DNA from 2 places in the Anaerobacillus sp. MEB173 genome. Region 2 is predicted to be linked to the other one. Evidence: predicted binding sites of a transcription regulator. Region 2 holds the regulator's gene; the other holds the start of a gene.
The links. Region 2 encodes LexA, which represses DNA repair genes until DNA is damaged. Its sites were predicted from a motif close to CGAACATATGTTCG; they were not measured.

Region 1 (8,592 bases), on a different contig from region 2:
TTTTATTTAACAGCTAAAGGTGTTGAGTTTGTAAAAGAACATTTAAATATAGATCCCAACAATAAAATGGCTGGATTTGGAAGAGAATATTATGGAGAATTTGATGCAAAAACGCTGAAACCTCCTTTAAAAAATATAGAGCATACCATGATGTTTTTGAAGTTCGTAGCTAAAAATCCAAATCAAATTCGTCATAATCTTTATGCAGTGAAAGAATATGAATATCTGCGACAAGATGCCTATCATTCTACTATTGAGAAGGGAAAAGTAAGACCAGATGGTGAATATTTGTCAGAGAATAATCGGATTTATAGCATTGAAATAGATACAGGAAGCGAGCGTACTGAAGCATTAATATCGAAATTTAACAACTATAGGAGATTATTTGATGAATATAGAACTAAAAATAAACCACTTCCCTGGGCAGGAATTCTGTTTGTATGTAAACCATCAACCTTAACAATTGAAAATGATCGACGTATTAAGTCTATTTTTGAAGCTGCAAGTAAAGGTTTACAAAGCTACTGCTGGTTAATCCCAGTAATTATTATTAACCGGACGGAGAACAAGGTGAATTTGAAGAATCTCTTGCTTCAACAAAGTGACATTATTACCAAACTAGGCATTACAATTCCGGAAAAAAACAATTTTCCTTCAAGTAATGTGCAGCAACACACAGAAATTCAGAAAAAAGAGGGAAATGATGATATAGATTTTCTTACAAAGCGTTTTGAAAGGGATGCTGAACTGAAAAAACAGCAAGAAAAAGAGAGAATCTTAAGGGAAGCAGAAGAGCAACAGAACAAACATAAAGGTTTTGGCTGGGGAGGTTTTTATTCAAAGGGGAAAAAATTATGACAAATATAAAAAAACAAATCCTATTATATATATTTAAGCTCTGCGGATTAACAAATGAACACCTAAGTTATTTAATTTACGGTCCCAATGATGGGAAGCTAAAAAATCAAAAGACAAAGATATCTAGATATATAGTTGAGCTGAGAAATGAGGGCTTTATATACTCGAATGCTTGTCTTCCGAATAATTCTAAGCTTCATTGGCTCACACAAAAAGGAATAAATTTTATAAATAAAAGCTTTCAAGTGAATCCTCGTCATCCTTTTGCTGGTTTTGATAAAATTTGTGGTGATTTTAAAGAAGGTGTTTTAAAGCCAAAAAATCACGACCTTGATAATCATATGATGTTTGTTGATATTGCAATCAAATTAATAAATTCTGGATTTTACGTAAGAAATCAATTCTATTGTGTTAAACGTTATCAAACTGTTGAAAATAATGAGCATATTCAAAAAAAGATAAAACCATATGGCGAGTTCACTAAAAGCCTAGGAAATCAATCTTTTGCGATTGAAATTGTAAGAAGTACTGTTGGAAAAGCTGAGATACTAAGTATTTTCCAAGATTACAGAGGCTATTTGGAACACCAATTGAAACAAAATAAGCCTATTCCAGTCTGCGGAATTTATATTATTACTGACATTGAAGAAAAATTACCTTACGAAAATGATCATTTTTGGCAAACGATTATTAATGCTGCTATTGAGGGATTAGGTCCTTATTGTTTTTCCATTAAGGTTGAGGGTTATAACAAACAAAGCTTACAAGAGTTATATAACAAAAATCTCCTTGAACATGAATTGATTCAAACGATGCTAAATGAGAAGGAAGGATCAACTGCTTCGAAGCAGGATTCTATTGATATAGGTACAAGTAAATATAAATCGACTGAAAATGCAGTTACAGAAGGTATGATGAAAGAAGCTGAAAGTGCAGGTACTAATCAAAGTATAGATACTAATGGACCGGTTTACACCAGCAAGTACACGCCATGGATTGAGGAGCTGTTCACAAGAGACTATAGGTTAGCAAAGGAAGCTGTAGAAAAACAAAAACAAGAGTTAGAAGAAAGTAAATTTCTCAAAAGGCCTTTAAAAGGATTGCGTAGGATATTTCCAAGAAAGTTCTAATTGAGTGCCTTATTTGATTATAGATTTTGCTCCGTATATTTTTAGTGATGATTAACGACTGCTCATGTCAATATGCAAAATTGGGAACAGCTAAGGCTGTTCCTTTGTTTTATAATAGGTATAAGGAAAATAGTTTAAGAGTAAAGAGATAATCAAATAAATAAGGCTTTGATACATAAAATGGAGAATTTTTATTATAATTGAAATCAAAACGTATATGTAGGTTTTGTTTAGAAAAATTTGATAGAGGTGCTTTTCAGATGAAACAATGGGCAAAAGATATAGAAATAGATGCTCCAATAGAACAAGTGTGGGTACTTTTTGATGGTTCTATCGAGAATATGCAAAAAATCATGCCTCAAGTAGTTGAGCATAAGCCAATTAAAATAACTGATGAAGTGGTTGGAAGTGTATATCGTCAAAAATATAAAGAAGGAAAACGCATAGAAGAGTATGATGTAGAAACATTAGAATATTCCAATGCACCTAATAAGAAAAAGCTAAAAGTAGGTTTTAAACTTGCTAATATGTTTGAAATAACAGCTTTATATGAATTAAATAAAATTAATGAGCATAAGACGTCCTTTAAATACACAGTGACCAATCGCCCTTTAAAGTGGTTTGTGAGATTATTTTTATTGTTTGCTTCTGAAAAAGTAGTGGTTAAATTTTTAGAACGTGTAAAAAAAGCAGCTGAAATTTAATGAAAACTAAAAAGATATAATGGATGGTTCAGTTACTTGAAGTAGTATTACTATGAGCCATTTTTTAAAGGAGATAATTTATGGTTGATAAGATAAGAGAGATTGAAGAGGTTAATCAGTTTATTTTGGAATTACCGGAAGATATTCAAAACATTACAGCTACTTTAAGAAATATCATTCTAAATTCTTCGCCAGAACTTAAAGAAGAGTTTAAATGGTCAATGCCTAATTATTCGTATAATGGATTAGTGTGTTATATTCAAACTGCCAAAAAGCATGTTAATCTTGGATTTCATAGAGGGAATGTACTCCAAGATAAAGATGTTAATAAGTTATTACAGGGTACAGGAAAAGCATTGAGGTACATTAGACTTAAAAAGATGGAAGAAGTTCAACCCGAAGCCTTCACTACACTAATTCAAGAAGCAATGAGGTTAAATGAGAAATAACCTTAGGAGTTGTTTTAGGAAACAATCGAAATTATACAGGTGCCAAAATGTGCTTTTTTTTAAAAATGCATATTTTGGCTTTTTGTTATTCGAGGAAACATACTGCCATATTTTACATAAATGAAATACCAAAATACCGAATGATAGACGCAAAAATAATATTGGTTTACATCTTTAACCTTCCCACAAACTATTGGAAGTAAAACACTATATACTTCTGTAAATCCCCTCCATATAATCATTATGTTAATGAAAAAAGGGAGGGAATCAGTCATATTGATCAAGCATCTGAGTAAAGTTTCACTCGTTATGACCATCATGTTAGTGATGCAGTTGTTTTCACCTTTGATTCAAGTATTCGCTGCTGAAGCAACAATACCGACAAATGTAAGAGCTACAGAAATTGTTCCTGGAGATTACCGGATTCAGTGGACTGCTGTATCGGGAGCGAGTAATCATAAGGTGTATGATATTACAAATGGGCAACAGATTTTAGTGGGTGAGACGAAATATAATGTAGTCAATGTCTATGGGTTAGAAGAAGGTACCTATCAATATGCTGTAACAGCTGTTGTAAATGGTGTGGAGTCTGGACTGTCAGATCCGGTTACAGTAGAAGTTATTTACCCAGAAATGCAGGCACCTAATGATTTAAAAGTGTCGGTTCAAAATGGAAATGAATTATATATAAGTTGGGCTAAATCAGATTATGCAACAGCTTATGATGTTTACCAAATAGTAGAGGGTCAGCAGAAGTTTTTAAAGACTGTAACTATAACACAACATGCCTTACTCAATATGCCAGAAGGGGATTATGTTTTTGAAGTTTTTGCGGTGAGCGATCGTTATGGGACATCTCTTTCATCTAGTACCGTATCACATCAACTAATCCATCCGCAAATGCAGGAACCTACAAATGCCAGAACTATTATTGAAAATGATGATGATGTAAAAGTGATATGGGATCCGGCTGAATATGCAACAAAATATTCTGTATATCAGGTGATCAATGGGGAAGATGTCTTACTTACTGAAACAATTTCAAGAAGTGTGACTGTTAGAGACTTACCGGAAGGTACACATCACTTCAAAATATATTCTTTCTCCGATCGTTTCGGACTATCACTTAATGCCGCTGAAACTAGTGCGGAAATTGTTTATCCTGGAGTGGGAACGCCCGAATTATCATTGCAATCCTTCAATGGACAAATTGCTAAATTAGTATGGGGGACCATTCGAAATGCTGATTTTTATCATTTATATGAAATAATCGATGGACAAGAAGTATTATTTACAACAACTGTTGGAAATAACATTGAACTTGATAACTTAGAAACTGGATTTCATGAGTTCGTTGTTAGAGCAGTAAGTAACTCTTTCAGAATATCTGAACCATCTAATTCTGTTTCCTTTGAAGTGCTATATGATATTAAAGCACCAGTTACAACAACTAGTTCAACCCCATCATGGACGAATAAAGATGTGACAGTTGAGCTTACGGCCACTGATGACAAGAGTGGCGTTGATAAAACGTACTATGTTCTTGGAAACGATGAAAATGCATTACCAATTGAGGGGAATACATTTACAATATCCGAAGAAGGAATAATAAATTACTCTTTTTATAGCGTCGATAAGTCAGGAAACCAGGAAAATGTGAAAACGGACATGGTCCGAATAGATAAAACGCCTCCAGTCACAACGACAAATGCAACAGATGAATGGCACGATGCGTTTACATTGCAAATGACTGGTGAAGATCATTTAAGCGGAATTTATACCACTTTTTATTCTATTAATGGAGAGAGTTACAGAGTAGGAAATTCTATTACTTTAACTCGTAAAGGAGAATACACAATTTCTTTCTATTCTGTGGACAGAGCTGGAAATAAGGAGTCTGCACAAACTGTTCAACTGAAAATAAATGGGATAGAAAAGATTGAGGAAGAAACATTGTTAGGAAATTTAGGATTACAGGGAGAAGAGATTGAACAAATCTTAGGATTTATACAGTATGACCCTGTAAAAATGGAAGAGTTAGCTCTCCTTGAAGAAAATTTCCTATTACCTATATGGGACCCTTCCAAAAAGAATGAACAGTTACCACAGTTCAAGGATTACTTGAATGGGTTAAAAGAAATTACAGCCGTAGAAGTGAAAATTTCAACGAATGAACAGATTGTATCCATTGAAGATTTAATGAAGTTGGACAAGGTTACTTCAGATATAGTAATCGAAATCCTTACTCCTGAAGGCGAGATGCTTGGAGATATCGTATTAGCTGCTGCCATACCAACAGAAAATGATACCATTGAAAATCCTGTAATAAATGAGCCAATAGAAAAACCTCTTGAAGAGTTACTGAACGAAACCACGAGTGAAGAACAGGTAGAGGGAGTCCGTGATGAGGGTTATATAGAACCTCTTCAAGCGAAGGAAGATTCTCCAAAAACTGTAAACGGAGCTAAATTGCCGGTTACAGCATCAAATATGCCACTTAATATCCTGTTGGGTATAATAATGATGTTCGTGGGGGCTTATATTTTCTTAAAGGTTACTAAAAGACCTAAAGGTGGTTATTCAAAATAGATGGGCGGTCATCAAATGAAAAAATGTTCTCTTCTATTTATAGCGATACTCCTTTTTTGCTTAGGTGTATATGTCGTAATAGGAAATACAATCAAGTTCCAAAAAGGTTTTATAATGGCTTCAGCCAGTAGTAGTGAGACTCCATCTCCAACTGAAAATGAGCTAGGGGATAAAGCGTCAATAAAAGAAAGTCTATCATCCGAGACACAAGCTCTATATTCGGAAACGCCTAAAATAGGTGAGAACATCGGTGAGTTATATATTCCAAAATTGGACTCAGCTTTACCGATTATTCACGGAACAAGTGAAGATGAATTAGAAAAAGGTGTTGGTCATTTCGCAGGAAGCGTCTTGCCAGGTCACGACGATAACTCTGTATTAGCGGGCCATCGTGACACAGTTTTTCGAAAACTAGGAGAAGTAGGGGTAAATGACGAGTTGATAGTAAAGACTTCGGCCGGAACTTTCACCTATAAAGTTCGAAAGGTAAGAATCGTTGATAGTGATGATCGAACAGTGATTGTATCTATGCCAAAAGCGACATTAACGGTATCGACATGTTACCCCTTTACCTTTATTGGTCCAGCTCCGCAAAGATATGTATTGGTAGCGGATTTAGTGTCAGTTGAATAATAAAAACCCTCTGAAGTAGATGTGAAATATCTAGAGTAGCAGGGGGGCATTGTAATTAGGAATGCTATAATTTAACTTTATTATGGTAATTTAATTTTAGAAAAATGATAATGATTTATTCAAATTAAAAGGATTACAAAAGGACTGTAGTGAATTTTTGCTACAGTTCTTTTTTCTATAAATTCCAACAACTGCATTGTTAAGGAACGTATGTTCTGATAAAATAAAAACAATACTTTTGAACTAGAGGAGAGGTAGGGATGACTGATAGATTTCGGTTAATGTTCGTAGTAAGGTTCCCGCAACAATTAGCGTACCTGAATGTTACAGGTGTAGATTTTAACACAGGCTCCTTATTTTCTGTCCTATTATATAGCCCAAATGACAAGGTCATAATTGATCACAATACCTCACATTATCCTAAGGATCTAATAAACTATTTAGATAGTCAGAAAGAATTGATAGATCAAGGCTTTTACGATATAAGGACTTGGGAAATGACAGTCTTTGACGATAAGGTAAAGGAGAGAAAGGATTTGTTGAAGGCGGACAGGGGAACAAAGAAATGGACATCATTAATGCTTCCAGAACATCGTCAAATGCTAGAACAAATGGAAATTAGTGCAGAGAAGGTTGAAAAACCAGTATTAGATGAATATGAATGCGAAGAGATTGATAGACAAATAGGAAGCAGTCTAGAAACTCATAAACCTCTTATTTTTAAAGTTTATCAAAAGGGAAACGTAAAATACCGAGGGGGGATAGTTGTTAAAGTTGATCCAATACATAAGAGAATAGAAATAAAGACAGAGCATAATAGGGTTGAAAAAATAAGTATTTCGGAAGTTGTTGGTGTTGAAGTTTTATAAGGAATTGTATAAGGACCATGTTTAACGTAAGGAGAAGATGATGGTACGATTTACTTTTGTTTTCACTGACCATGCAAGAAGACGTTGCATACTACGTAATATTGATACATCACGCCTACGACGACAGCTGCTTTCTATACCTTATGATGAAGAAAAAAACAAATTAACTCGTTGGAATATTCCTTGTACAAATTTATTTGTAGTTTTCCAAGATAAGAAATTTGAGCGAATAATTGTGACGGTTAGTTTTCGTTATATGAAGAAAGGTGAGTAAATACTTTTTATAGATAGGAAAACAAGGAGTACTAGAAAATGATAATTAGCTATAGACTGAAAATCAACGTTTATCAGTCTATAGCTTTTTTAGTCAATGATTTGATGGCGAATGGGCTGTACATTAAGGGAAAGGCACACCATGGTGATTACTATTAAACTGTTATGTTTAAAAAAATAATATTAGTTTCTCTTACTTCCCTTACATATATTCAGATACTTAGTATATTTTCTATCTGAATGGATCTTTGAATCTTCATATAGCCAATTTAACACCGTCTTGACTTGGTTTTTTCCTCTTAATTGGAGTCTTCTAATGTTGTTGCTTTTGTTTTGTGCATAAAGTTTCGCACTTGCAGGTACAGCTAATTCGGATTGTAGTATTTTACGAATGGATTCCAGAAAGTCTTGTGTGCCCTCAATATCCATAGCGTACTGATTATTTTTTGCAAGGCAGAAGGTCCCGTCTCCGTCAACGTAGCCCCTGATAAAATCACTATAAAACTTTCTATCTAGATTTTCTGGAAATGTAATTTTATGAGTTTTCTTTGGAACAACTCCAAACCTCATTAAATCTTTTGCTAATTCAGGAGAAGTAATATCTAGTGAAACCACTTCGAAATCTCCTACTCGCGTTCTGGCAATATGTTCACGAATCGGGTGCTCCGCCTCCATAGCTTCCTTAAATTTTAATATTATATCTTTGTCTTTTTTTGCAAGAGTAATAGTTAACGTTCCTTTTTTAGTAAGGCACCCATCGGCATAGACGAAACCAAGAAAGTATGCCTTTTCTCCCGTATTTATTCCAGAGAAGTAATTAAAATTGGCGCGGTACATACTGCCGATCTTTCTTCGTTCAATCCCACGAACCCTCAGTAGCTGCCTAACGTTTTGGGCACTCATATTATAATTCTGAGCCAAGTTACGAGTTGGCTCACCAGAAATATACCCTTTAAGCACATTGATTGTTCTTTCTTTTGCATGTGTTAGTCCTAGACGTTTTATTATTCGATCAGAAGTTCTGACCGAAACATTGTACTTTTCTTTGATCCAAAGCTTATCAATATGGTTTAAAAAAGATTTTGCT
Region 2 (8,592 bases):
AGGGGTTCTTCCTCGCACCCCATATTGTTGGGCAAGCGTTAAAGGGAGCAGTATTTACAGCTGCATTCCTTGACAGACTTGGCCTCAATACAAACCCAGCTTGGGATAGTGTGCGAACTGATTTAATTCAGTCTGTTCAATTTGATGAACCAAAAAGTATGATTGCATTTTGCCAAGCAGTTCAATCGGCATCCCCAATTAATGCTCATGTAACTCCTTATCCAAGTTATATGCCGGGATACGAAGATGATGTGATTATGGCAGCAGGAACGTTTATTCAAGGTGCAAGTATAGAATTTACTGCAGACGGTCCATTAAGACCGCCGTATGTCGCGTATGTCCAAGGTGGGCTTACATATTCCCATGTAAAAATTGGAATAATAACTGCGGTAGATACACTAATGAAAAATGAAATGATTAAACTGTAAATAATTTTTGGGGAGGGAAAGTAATAGTGTGTTACTTCCTCTTTCTTTTTTCAGTTCATTCTAACCTTCCATAAAACGAGCCAAAAATCAACATCAAACTTTAACTGAGCCTTTTTATAAAAAAAATGTATGTCAGATTATCTCACATTCGTTTGACACTATAACTAACATCATGTATTCTAGTAGTAATTAATCAAATATTCTTAATGATTGATAGTGTTTAAGGAGGATTGTTATGGGGGATACAATTCGTCGTAACATGCCGCTTTTTCCGATTGGAATTGTCAAAAAATTAACGGAATTATCAGCTAGACAAATTCGTTACTATGAAGAACATGAACTCATTCATCCAGCTCGGACAAGTGGAAATCAAAGGTTATTTTCTTTTAATGATGTAGATCGTTTATTAGAAATAAAATCATTAATTGAACAGGGAGTTTATGTATCTGGAATTAAACAAGTCTTTATGTTGAAAGAGCAAGCAATTGAGGCTGAACTGATAAAGACTCAGGAACAAAAATCAGAACAAAAGAATTTAACAAACCGTGAATTTAGGAAGCACTTGAAAAAAGAATTGATGATGGCCGGCAGACATGGGAAAGCTTCGCTCATTCAAGGAGAACTTTCACGATTTTTCCACTAAAATCAATTATTTTTTCAATCAATATATTTTTCTAGGAGGAATTCGATTATGGCTTCAAAATACACCAAAGAAGATATCTTACGCATGGCAGAAGAGGAAAATGTACGATTTATTCGCTTACAGTTTACTGACTTATTAGGAATTATTAAAAACGTAGAGATTCCGGTTAGTCAGCTAACTAAAGCTTTAAATAATTTGATGATGTTTGATGGATCTTCAATAGAAGGTTTTGTTCGTATTGAAGAATCTGATATGTACTTATACCCAGATTTAGATACATGGGTAATCTTCCCTTGGTCTCCGGAAAAAGGGAAAGTGGCGCGTTTAATTTGCGACGTTTATAATGCAGACCAAACACCATTTGAAGGAGATCCACGTGGAATCTTAAAACGTGTACTTAAGGAAGCAGAAGAATTAGGTTTTACAAGTTTTAATATTGGTCCTGAACCAGAATTTTTCTTATTTAAGAATGATGAAAATGGAGAGCCAACTCTTGAGTTAAATGATAAAGGCGGCTACTTTGATTTAGCACCAACTGACTTAGGTGAAAACTGCCGTCGTGATATTGTTCTTGAGCTTGAAGATATGGGCTTTGAAATGGAAGCATCGCACCATGAGGTTGCACCAGGGCAACATGAAATTGATTTTAAATATGCAGATGCAATTCGCAGCTGTGATGATATTCAAACATTTAAATTAGTGGTAAAAACAATTGCTCGTAAGCATGGTCTTCACGCTACCTTTATGCCAAAACCTTTATTTGGTGTGAATGGTTCAGGAATGCACGCGAACATGTCATTATTTAAAGGTAACGAAAATGTCTTTTATGATCCAAGCACTGAAACAGGTTTAAGTGAAACTGCTATGCATTTCCTTGCGGGTATTTTAAAACACGCAGAAGCATTTACAGCGATCACAAACCCAACAGTCAATTCATACAAGCGTTTAGTTCCAGGTTATGAAGCGCCATGTTATGTTGCATGGTCTATGAAGAACCGTAGTCCATTAATTCGTATACCGTCTTCACGTGGATTAAGTACACGTGTTGAAGTTCGAAGCCCAGATCCAGCAGCAAACCCTTATTTAGCAATGGCGGTAATGCTTGCGGCTGGTTTAGATGGAATTAAGAATAAATTAACTCCTCCAGCTCCGACTGATCGTAATATTTATGTAATGAGTAAAGAAGAGCGTGAAAAAGAAGGTATCGCTGACTTACCAGCAACATTAAAAGAAGCTCTTGATAACTTAGTAAAAGACGAAGTGATCATTAACGCACTAGGTGAACATGCAGTAGAGCACTTTGTTGAAGCAAAAGAAATTGAATGGGATATGTTCCGCACACAAGTTCACCCTTGGGAGCGCGAGCAATACTTATCGACTTATTAAAATACTAAAAACCCTCAACAAATGTTGAGGGTTTCTTTGCATCGAAATTGTGTTATTCAATATCAATGGTCTGACGTCGAGGTCTTCTTTTAGGGATGTTGATCGTTAAAAGCCCGTCTTCCATTGAAGCTTTAGCAGCTCTTGTAATTAGATTAGGTGGTAAGTAGACCATTCGTTCCGTATTCCTTGATGATCTGTTTTTTTGAAAAGTATTGGTTTTATTATTCTTATCATTCAGTTCTTTACTATGTTTTATGGATAGTTTTAAATAACTATCAATGAATTCTATTTTTATTTCGTTGCGATTATATCCCGGTAATTCTGCTTCTACAACGATTTCAGATTCCATGTCATAAACGTAGACAGGAATTGAGTGCCATGTTAATCCCTGTTGGAAAAAAGAATCAATAGATTGCATCACATCTTGTACCTGATTCTGACTAAAAAATGAATCAATTGCATCCATAAGCCCTTTCATAGGTTTAGGAAGTGGACGATCCTCTTTTTTTGACATACTCATTCCACCTTCTGAAATGTTCTTTCTGTAATGTATGAAAAAGTAAGGAATGTGAGTGGGCATTTTATTACAAAATAGAAAAACACTAGATTTTCGAAATCTAGTGTTTTTCTTAACATTAATGAATTGTTCTAAAAACGCCAATGACCTTACCTAAAATTGTACAATTACTTAAAATGATAGGTTCCAATGTTGAGTTTTCGGGTTGTAACCGGATGTAGTCTTTTTCTTTAAAGAAACGTTTAACAGTTGCTTCGTGTTCCTCGGTCATAGCTACAACAATATCACCATTATTAGCTGTTTGCTGCTGTCTCACGATTACCATATCTTTATCGTAGATTCCAGCTTCAATCATACTGTCTCCATCGATAACAAGGATAAAGACCTTGTCATCAGAAACGAGTCGTTCTGGTAATGGTAAGTATTCTTCTACATTTTCAATAGCAGTAATTGGTTCTCCGGCAGTAACTTTCCCAACAACAGGAACGTAAACAGTTATACTCTCAGAAACTTGTTTAGAAGATTCATCTGATATATCTAATATTTCAATTGCTCGAGGTTTTGTTGGATCACGGCGAATTAATCCTTTTTTCTCTAGTCTAGAAAGGTGACCGTGTACAGTGGAGCTTGAGGCTAAACCTACTGCTTCCCCAATTTCTCTCACAGAAGGTGGGTACCCTTTTCTCTTTACTTCGGCTTTAATAAAATCTAAAATATCTTGTTGTCTTTTTGATAGTTGTGCCATGTTTGTTGCACCCCACTTTATCAATTATTCTTAAAAATAGTATACCATGCAAAATAACATTGAGCAAACATAAGTTCTAACACTTGACGGGAACAAAAGTTCCTCTTATAATTAATATACGAACAAACATTCCTAAGAGGTGATACCATTGAATAATAGAATATCTACTAATTTACAAGATTTATCGTATATCGTAATTTTTATCGTCATTATTATCATGATGATGACATCCATTGTCGTTTCAGCTAATTCATATAATAGCCTGCCTACACAAGAAGTCATTGTGAAGGAAGGTGATACATTGTGGTCTATTGGAGAAATGTATGATACGGGATTAACATTTTCTGAGTTGATCAGGTGGGTAGAAAAGGTAAATAAAATTGACCGAGATAAACTATATCCTGGTCAAACGCTAATGATCCCAGTAGCAAGTAAGGAGTAAACAATTAATGAACGCAATTATCTATTGTCGAGTAAGCACAGAGAAAGAAACGCAGACAACGTCTTTAGAAAGACAAAAAGAAGAACTGATAAAATTAGCACACCAACATGATTTGACAGTAATAAAAGTAATTGAAGAAAGAGAAAGCGGCTATGAAATTGATCGGGAAGGTATTTTAGAAGTGCTTCTAGATTTAAAGGAGAAGAAAGCACAAGCTTTATTAATACAAGACGATACACGACTTGGAAGAGGGAACACCAAAATAGCAGTCCTTCACCAAATTCATAAATATGGAGCGAACGTATATACTGTTAATGATCACGGTACATTACAGCTTTCTGATACAGATTCGATGGTGTTAGAAATTGTAAGTATTGTAGAAGAGTATCAAAGAAAAATTCACAACATGAAAATAAAACGAGGAATGAGAGCAGCAGTAAAAAAAGGGTATAACCCATTAGAAAATTTAAAAAATAATGATCAAGGCGGGCGCGACCGAAAAAAGGTTCCTACCTCTGAAATTATTCGCCTGCGTGAAATGAAACTTACATTCCATGAGATCGCGGCAACATTAAGAGGGTTTGGCTACGATGTTTCAAAAGCAACTGTTCATCGTCGTTATACTGAATACATTGAAAATCTTGAAGAAAATTGATAGTGTATAGTTGATTAATTTTGTTATATTGGAGGAAACTTAATGCTGTCAAAAGAAAAAATATCGAGAATAAATGAGCTCGCTAACAAAGCAAAAACAGAGCGCTTAACAAAAGAAGAGGAAGCGGAGCAAAAGCAATTACGAACAGAATATATTTCTAAATTCAGATCTTCGATGACAAACCAACTTCACTCGATTAAAGTAGTCGATGAAAAAGGAACGGATGTCACACCTAAGAAATTAAAAGAGAGTAAGAAACGTCGAAAATTAAATTAAATTTATTCTTATCAATAATTGACAAAACAAGAAAAATTTTAACTACATTGCTTGTTAAAAACAAAAAGAAAGTATATGATGAAAAGCGTGAATGAAACTCATGTGTGGACAGAAAGGATGAACAATATGACGGTGGATATTGATCAATTAGCAGTAAGTACAATTCGTACACTATCAATTGATAGCATTGAAAAAGCAAATTCAGGGCATCCGGGGCTACCAATGGGAGCTGCTCCTATGGCTTATACTTTATTTGGAAAAGTGATGAATCACAATCCTAGTAATCCAGAGTGGTTTAATCGTGACCGTTTTGTATTATCAGCTGGGCATGGTTCAGCGTTACTATACAGTCTTTTACATTTAACAGGTTATGACCTTTCAATGGAAGAATTAAAAAACTTCCGTCAGTGGGGAAGTAAGACACCTGGTCACCCGGAGTTTGGTCATACTCCAGGTGTAGATGCAACAACAGGCCCACTTGGACAAGGCGTTGCTATGGCAGTAGGTATGGCAATGGTAGAACGTCATATGGCTGCAATATATAACCGAGAAAATTATAATCTTGTAGATCATTATACATATAGTATTTGCGGTGACGGTGACCTTATGGAAGGTGTATCTGCTGAAGCAGCATCACTTGCTGGACATTTAAAGCTTGGTCGATTAATTGTCCTTTATGATTCAAATGATATTTCACTTGATGGTGATTTAAATTTATCATTCTCAGAGAGTGTAGAAGATCGCTATAAAGCTTATGGCTGGCAAGTCATTCGTGTTGAAGATGGAAATGACTTAGCAGCAATCGAAAAAGCAATTACTGAAGCAAAAGCTGATGAAAGCCGTCCGACACTTATTGAAGTGAAAACTGTGATTGGATACGGATCCCCGAACAAATCCGGTAAATCAGCATCACATGGTGCGCCATTAGGTTTAGATGAAGTAAAACTGACAAAAGAAGCTTATAAATGGACGTTTGAAGAAGACTTTCATGTTCCTGCGGAGGTAGCTGAACATTTTGCTACTCTAAAGGAGGCAAGTGCTAGTAAAGAACAGCAATGGAATGATTTATTTGCTGATTATGAGAAAGCACACCCTGAACTTGCAAAGCAACTACGATCAGCGATAAATAACGAGCTTCCTGCTGGATGGGATGCAAATGTCCCAGTTTACGAAGCTGGCAAAGATAATGTAGCGACACGCTCTTCTTCAGGAGAAGCAATCAATGCTTTTGCGAAGACTGTTCCGCAATTATTCGGAGGTTCTGCCGATTTAGCTTCATCAAACAAGACGTTAATCAAGGATGAAGCAAACTATAATGCTGAAGATTATAGTGGCCGTAATGTGTGGTTCGGTGTCCGTGAGTTTGCAATGGGAGCTGCACTAAACGGGATGGCACTTCATGGTGGGGTAAAAGCATTCGGTGCAACATTCTTTGTATTCTCTGATTATTTACGTCCGGCTATTCGTTTGGCTGCATTAATGAAGCTGCCAGTAACGTATGTATTTACTCATGATAGTATTGCAGTCGGTGAGGATGGTCCAACACATGAACCAGTTGAACAATTGCAGTCACTGCGTGCAATGCCTGGTCTTTCTGTTATCCGCCCTGGTGACAGTAATGAAACTATAGCTGCTTGGAAGGTAGCGTTAGAAAGTAAAGATGAACCGACAGCATTAGTATTAACGCGTCAAAATTTAATGACACTTGAAGGGACTGCACAGCATGCTTATGAAGGTGTAAAAAAAGGTGCCTATGTTGTATCTAAAGCAAAAGGTGAAGCAGTTGCACTTTTATTAGCGACTGGATCTGAAGTACCTTTAGCGGTGGAAGCACAACAAGCTCTTGAAAAAGAAGGCATTTATGCTTCAGTTGTAAGTATGCCAAGCTGGGACCGTTTTGAGAAACAAAGTGCTGAATATAAGGAAAGCGTGATTCCAAAGGCTGTAAAAGCACGACTAGGTATTGAAATGGGTTCATCTTTAGGCTGGCATAAGTATGTAGGAGATCAAGGTGATATATTAGCCATAGATGAATTTGGTGCGTCTGCTCCTGGAGAACTTTTAATTGAGAAATATGGATTTACTGTTGAAAATATAGTATCAAAAGTAAAAGCAATGCTTTAAAGGGAAACTTCCATCAGTGGTGCCCGTTAAGGTGGAATAAATTCCAAAAACCTTTGTCTTCATTGGAGACAAAGGTTTTTTTATTGATTCGACAAAACTAGTGCATCTTCCCTCCAATAACAGACAAGCATTTTTTTGCTTGTATACTATACTAACAAGAAAGAATCTTAAACTTGGGGGAACGGCTATGAGGAAATATCAAATATTTTTAATGGAAAAAGAAATTGCCCATCATTATTTTGGTAAAGAATCAAAACTGTTTCATTTGTTTTTAGAAAGTCAAACCGTTTCTGGAGAACAATTGGCGTTGGTAAAAAAACAAATTGATTATATTATTCGCCCCATACCTACGATTTTAGTTCATCAAGTTGTGGATGAAACGTTACGTTACAGTACTCATTACAGCTTTTACCTGCACTCTCATTATATTGATAAAAAGCAGAGTAAAGCTAAATTAACCGTTTTTGATACAAATGTCGTTCTAACAGCAGAAGGAACGTATGAGGCAGAGACAATGTTCTTTGAATCTTTACGTAAAATTGACCCTCGTTTTTTAGCAATGGACTTTGAAAACTTTAAATTCGGATGGTTAAATCCGATAAAACAAGCAGAATTAATTTGACCGGATTTTAAAAAAGAAGTAGTGCTTTCAAATTATTTGCACTTGCTCATTGTTATCAAGGAACCATATACCAAAACAAAATTTGATAAATTTCCCTCTCTATTTTAAAGAAAGACTTTTAAAGAATAAGTGTTTGCGTTATAATAAGTTAGGTTCGTTTAATTGTAAATTTTGAACGGAGTAACAGTCATGTTAAACTAGTTTTAACAACATGAAGGAGGAAAAAGAATTATGTTTTGGTATATTCTTGTGGGCGTGCTATCTTTATTAGCTGGTGCTGCGATCGGATTCTTCATTGCCCGCAAAACGATGATGTCTTATTTAAAGAAAAATCCCCCAATTAATGAAAAAATGCTTCGAGTGATGATGATGCAAATGGGGATGAACCCTTCGCAAAAGAAAATCAATCAAATGATGAAAGCAATGAATAATCAAATGAAGTAATATGTTAGACAAGCACTCCGTTATTGGGGTGTTTTTTATATTGTATTTCCCTGTAAGAATGACATTGTAATTGAAATTCGTTACACTATGGTAATATGTACCAACAAATGTACGATGAAAGAGGAAAAATATGAAAATATTTATTGACTTATTATGGTATTTTAAACAAGAAAAGTTGAGGTATGGTACAGGGATTATTATTCTTGCTTTTGTATCATTGTTCTCATTACTTCCCCCCTATATTGTTGGTGTAATCGTTGATCATATTGAACAGAGAACCATTACAACTTCCATTGTTTACAAGTGGATT

Region 1: a site for LexA is predicted at 6,567-6,580, ahead of ACJ2A9_RS19565 (YolD-like family protein). Genes of this name have one in related genera too.

Annotation. Positions count from the first base shown of each region.
Region 1 is NZ_JBJMAU010000016.1:23,490-32,081, forward strand. It holds gene ACJ2A9_RS19535 (replication-relaxation family protein) at 1-858, shown strand, start outside; gene ACJ2A9_RS19540 (hypothetical protein) at 855-1,988, shown strand; gene ACJ2A9_RS19545 (SRPBCC family protein) at 2,249-2,692, shown strand; gene ACJ2A9_RS19550 (DUF1801 domain-containing protein) at 2,773-3,141, shown strand; gene ACJ2A9_RS19555 (OmpL47-type beta-barrel domain-containing protein) at 3,418-5,730, shown strand; gene ACJ2A9_RS19560 (class D sortase) at 5,746-6,363, shown strand; gene ACJ2A9_RS19565 (YolD-like family protein) at 6,624-7,232, shown strand; gene ACJ2A9_RS19570 (hypothetical protein) at 7,273-7,506, shown strand; gene ACJ2A9_RS19575 (hypothetical protein) at 7,689-8,592, opposite strand, start outside.
Region 2 is NZ_JBJMAU010000003.1:35,342-43,933, reverse strand. It holds gene ACJ2A9_RS07900 (methionine gamma-lyase family protein) at 1-428, shown strand, start outside; gene ACJ2A9_RS07895 (MerR family transcriptional regulator) at 664-1,071, shown strand; gene glnA (type I glutamate--ammonia ligase) at 1,120-2,457, shown strand; gene ACJ2A9_RS07885 (Hsp20/alpha crystallin family protein) at 2,510-2,971, opposite strand; gene lexA (transcriptional repressor LexA) at 3,093-3,719, opposite strand; gene yneA (cell division suppressor protein YneA) at 3,868-4,161, shown strand; gene ACJ2A9_RS07870 (YneB family resolvase-like protein) at 4,169-4,816, shown strand; gene ACJ2A9_RS07865 (DUF896 domain-containing protein) at 4,859-5,092, shown strand; gene tkt (transketolase) at 5,219-7,216, shown strand; gene sirA (sporulation inhibitor of replication protein SirA) at 7,404-7,838, shown strand; gene ACJ2A9_RS07850 (YneF family protein) at 8,070-8,282, shown strand; gene ACJ2A9_RS07845 (ABC transporter transmembrane domain-containing protein) at 8,413-8,592, shown strand, end outside.